DNA from 2 places in the Turicibacter sp. GALT-G1 genome. Region 2 is predicted to be linked to the other one. Evidence: riboswitches for the same ligand, from Rfam matches in the RefSeq annotation. Region 2 holds a riboswitch; the other holds the start of a gene.
The links. Region 2 has a riboswitch for lysine ahead of lysA (diaminopimelate decarboxylase). Riboswitches for the same ligand answer to the same signal wherever they lie in the genome.
Positions count from the first base shown of each region.

Region 1: another riboswitch for lysine. It lies ahead of NEH74_RS02635 (Na+/H+ antiporter NhaC family protein); the one in region 2 lies ahead of lysA (diaminopimelate decarboxylase).

Region 1 covers NZ_JAMQUS010000010.1:17,116-19,326, forward strand. Annotated here, with positions in the region: gene NEH74_RS02635 (Na+/H+ antiporter NhaC family protein) at 1-916, opposite strand, end outside; lysine riboswitch at 1,063-1,235, opposite strand; gene rlmD (23S rRNA (uracil(1939)-C(5))-methyltransferase RlmD) at 1,423-2,211, shown strand, end outside.
Region 2 covers NZ_JAMQUS010000024.1:7,162-9,372, forward strand. Annotated here, with positions in the region: gene lysA (diaminopimelate decarboxylase) at 1-1,180, opposite strand, end outside; lysine riboswitch at 1,310-1,487, opposite strand; gene NEH74_RS04460 (hypothetical protein) at 1,807-1,980, shown strand; gene NEH74_RS04465 (L-lactate dehydrogenase) at 2,097-2,211, opposite strand, start outside.

The DNA of each region.
Region 1 (2,211 bases), on a different contig from region 2:
TGTTATCTAAGATTGCGAAGAATAAGTTGAAGTCTGATGTGTTATTCATTGCCCCTATATAGCCAGTATACACCATCGTTAACACCGTCACGACGATTAAGGTCAAGATCGGGACGATTAAATCCCATACTGTTCCTTTTGATGACTCCACGTCGCCTCCGTGAGCGCTTGCCACTTCAGCACTCGTAAGAGAACTATCATTCCCATTGATCGTATCCGTCTCGTATTTTTTCATGAGTCCAAGATTTAAATTGTATTTAATGACAATGAAGACCATGATAACTGAGACAATCACATAGAAATGATAAGGAATCGTCATTAAGAAAGCAGAGAACGTATTGTACGTCGCACCTGTACTTGCAAAAATAACTGCCATCGACCCCATCACTCCAGTCGCCCAACTTGAAATCGGTGAGATCACACAGATTGGTGCTGACGTTGAATCGACAATGTAAGCTAGTCGTGCTCGTGAAATTTTTTGTTGCTGAGCTAACGGTTTTGAGACATTTCCGACAACTAGGGCATTAAAGTAGTCATCGACAAAAATTAAAATTCCTAAAATGGCAGACGTATATTGAACGCCTTCGCGCGTTTTGACGTGTTTGATAATCGCTTTTGTAAACGCAGACGCTCCGCCTGATAAGACGATGTAAGCTGTAATGGCGCCAAGTGCAAGTAAGAAGAAAACAATCGACAGGTTCCAATCATTTAAAAAGCCGATTAATCCATCTTTTTCAAAAATAAGTCCACTAAACGTTGATCCAAGCGTTTCAACCGTTTGAATGAGATTGAAATTGGCTAAAATAAAGGCAGCCGAGATGGCACCAATCCCGAGTGATAATACGACACGGCGCGTAAAAATAACAAGGGCAATAGTAAGTAGTGCCGGAATTAACGCATAAATAGTTCCAATCATATAAATCCTCTCCTCAATTGTTAGTGCAATTGAATAAGAAGCTGTTCTTTTGATAAAGAAAAAAGAGCCATGCAGAGTTAAACTCATACATGGCTCTAAAAAGTCTAAGGTTGTTAGACGATAGATGACAAGTATTATTTAACTCTCCGATCATTAGTCCTCCACTACAATTGTAGTGACAGTGTTAAATTTATTCAACATAACACCAGCACAAGTTTGGTTGACACAAACAAGACTTCGGCGTGGACACCTTTTAGAATTTGTCATCGACGTCACTCTCGAAATTCCTACTCATTGGACACGCACCTCTAACTCATCAAAGAGAACAAGAGACATATTCAATTAAGCCTATTTTAGCATCTTTTATAAAAAAGTCAAGCATTGGGTTCTAAAATAATCAAATCAATGTGTGAAAGTTATCATGAAATATAGGGATTTCGATGTAAAATGACAGGGAATGTGGTAAGATAAAGGATAGCTTAACAAAGCATTGGAGGTTTTAATAGATGAATATGTCACCTTTAAAGGTTGGTCAAGAATTTTTAGTGACGATTAAACGCATCGGAATTAACGGTGAGGGAATCGGATATTATAAAAAACAAGCGGTCTTTATTCTAGGAACGTTAGTGGGTGAAGAAGTGGTTGCGACTTGTACGCGTGTGGCAGGTGGTTACGCGGAAGCGGAACTGGTACGTGTGAAACGTAAATCAAAGCACCGTGTGCAACCCGCATGTGAAGTTTATGGACAATGTGGTGGATGTCAATTACAACATATGTCTTATCAAGAGCAACTTCGTATTAAACGTGATGCCGTTTCACAAGCGATTGAACGTTATACGAATTTAGATCCTGAAGAATGTGATATCCGTCCAACGATCGGAATGAAAGATCCGTATAACTACCGCAATCGCGCTCAAATGCCAGTTGGATATGACGAAGATGGGGTTATGGTTGGATTCTACAGCATGAATTCACGTGAATTAGTGAATGTAACAGATTGTGATGTTCAATATGAAGAAATTAACACAGTCATCAATCATGCGGTTGATTTATTAGATGATTACAAAGTGTTCGCTTACGCACCTAAAACGAAAAAAGGAACGGCACGCTATATTGTCGTTCGTCGTGGATTTAAAACAGGTGAGGTCCAGGTGACATTCGTATTCGCTAATAACGAGTTCAGAAAAATGAATGCTTTAGCGAAAGACTTAATGAAATATTGCCCAGATGTTAAATCAGTTTATTTAAATATTAACAACGAAGATACGCATGAAATCTTCGGAAAAGAAATGAAG
Region 2 (2,211 bases):
ACATCGAATATCCATACGCACCGGTTGAGGCAATAATCAAGATATCACCTGTTTCAATACCCTTAATATCAACATCTGTGATAAGAATATCACCACTTTCACAACATTTTCCTGCGATCGTTACTTGCTTTTGATCCCCTGTTCTCATTTTATTCACAATCGCACACTCATAACGTGCTTGATATAACGAAGGTCTGATATTATCAGTCATTCCACCATCTACACTGACATAGGTTCGAACATCTTTAATATCTTTCATCGATCCAACTGTATATAGCGTACTTCCAGCATTTGCGACAATGGAACGTCCTGGTTCAATAATCAACGTCGGTACGTTAATCCCTAATTTCTGACAAGATTTTTCTACTTTTTCAATCATAGCTTCACAAAATTGTTGAATGGTTTTTGGTTGATCATTTTTCGTATAATAAACGCCAACTCCTCCTCCTAAATCAACTTCTCTAATTTGAATGCCGTATGTTTCCTTAATCTCCTTAACTAAACTCATCATAATATCTACTTCATCTAAAAAAGGTTCTACATCAAAAATTTGTGATCCAATATGTGCATGTAATCCAACCAGTTGTAGATGCTCATATCGATGAAAACTGGCTAAACACTCATATAAATCCCCATTAGTCAAAGTAAATCCAAATTTCGAATCAATTTGTCCCGTTTTTATATAATCATGTGTATGTGCCTCTATACCAGGGGTAATTCTCAAATAAATCGCTTGCGATGTGCCTCTTTCCTTACAGAACTGTTCTAGCAAATCAAGTTCATAATAGTTATCAACAACAAATCGACCTACTCCTAACTCAAGCCCCATTTTAATTTCATCAATGGTCTTATTATTTCCATGAAACAGTACATTTTCCATTGGAAACTGAGCTTTATTCGCCGTGTATAGTTCTCCACCAGATACCACATCTAAATATAATTCTTCTTCTTTGATGAGTTGACACATATGAAGTGGTAAAAAGGCCTTCCCAGCATAAGCGACTCGATTTCGATGTTCTTTCACTTTGAAATGTTTCACATATTCGCGGCAATTCTCTCGAGCAAGTTGTTCATCAAAGACATATAAAGGGGTTTGATACGTCTTAGCAAGTTCTAAACAACTGACTCCTCCGATATAAAGTTCATCATTTTTTACTGACATCGTTCCTTGTAATTTCATTTTGTCGTCCTTCCTTTTCGTCATAAAGAGGCTCACATTTACAAATAAAAGCTCCCTCATTTGAATCATACTAAGGGAGCTTCGAAAAATACTATCCTAAAATAGATGATAACAGGATAGTCTCTATTTCTTAAATGTAGCTCAACACAAATTTGCATTTGTGACAGTGATGCATATATTCTATACACCCCCAGGTCTATAACCTTAAAGCTTCAGTTATAGCCTTCGGCGGTTATTCCTTTCTTCATACTTCATTGCGCTTACCTCATTATGAATACTCTTAAGAACCGCAGCCTCTACCTTAATTATTTATTATTAAGTTATTAATTATTTTAAAACATTTTCCATTATTTGTAAATAATATCAAACAAACTTAGTATATTCAAATCATTTAGCCTAATATTTCACTAACTCTACAATTAAAACTATATTCAATACCTAATAAATTTATACGGTACATTTCAGTTTTAATTAATTATTTATTACTAACCCAATCAGCCTATCTCATATTATATTAAACCCTAGGTTCTTTTGATTAAGGTTATTAGGGATTTTATTTTGTCGTTGATTAAGATATGATATAAATGATATAGTCATTTTTATCTATAAAGAAATGAGGTGACAAGATGTTTGAAGAGTTTGTGATGCAACCTTTATCTATGCTTTATGAAGATGGAACTTACGATGAAATCCCTTATTGTGCGAATTGTAATCTAGAAGTTGGACCAGGTGGGCGTGTCGATTCACGTTTCCCAATGCAGGATGATTATAATCGTTGTCGTGAATGTGTAGGGAAATAATAAAAACCACTTGCCGCCCTTGAAACGGTAAGTGTTTTTTTTGTTATGACAGATTGTAATATGAAGTGCGATACCTAAAGAAACCTCAATACTAGATTGAGGTTTCTTTTATTCAATTAACGCACGGTATCTAATGTTTCTTTTAAAATTGAGACGGATTTAGTTAATTGTTCGAGTTCTTCTGGACTAATATTTAAGTTAAAGACTTCGCGAATTCCGTTACGATTGACA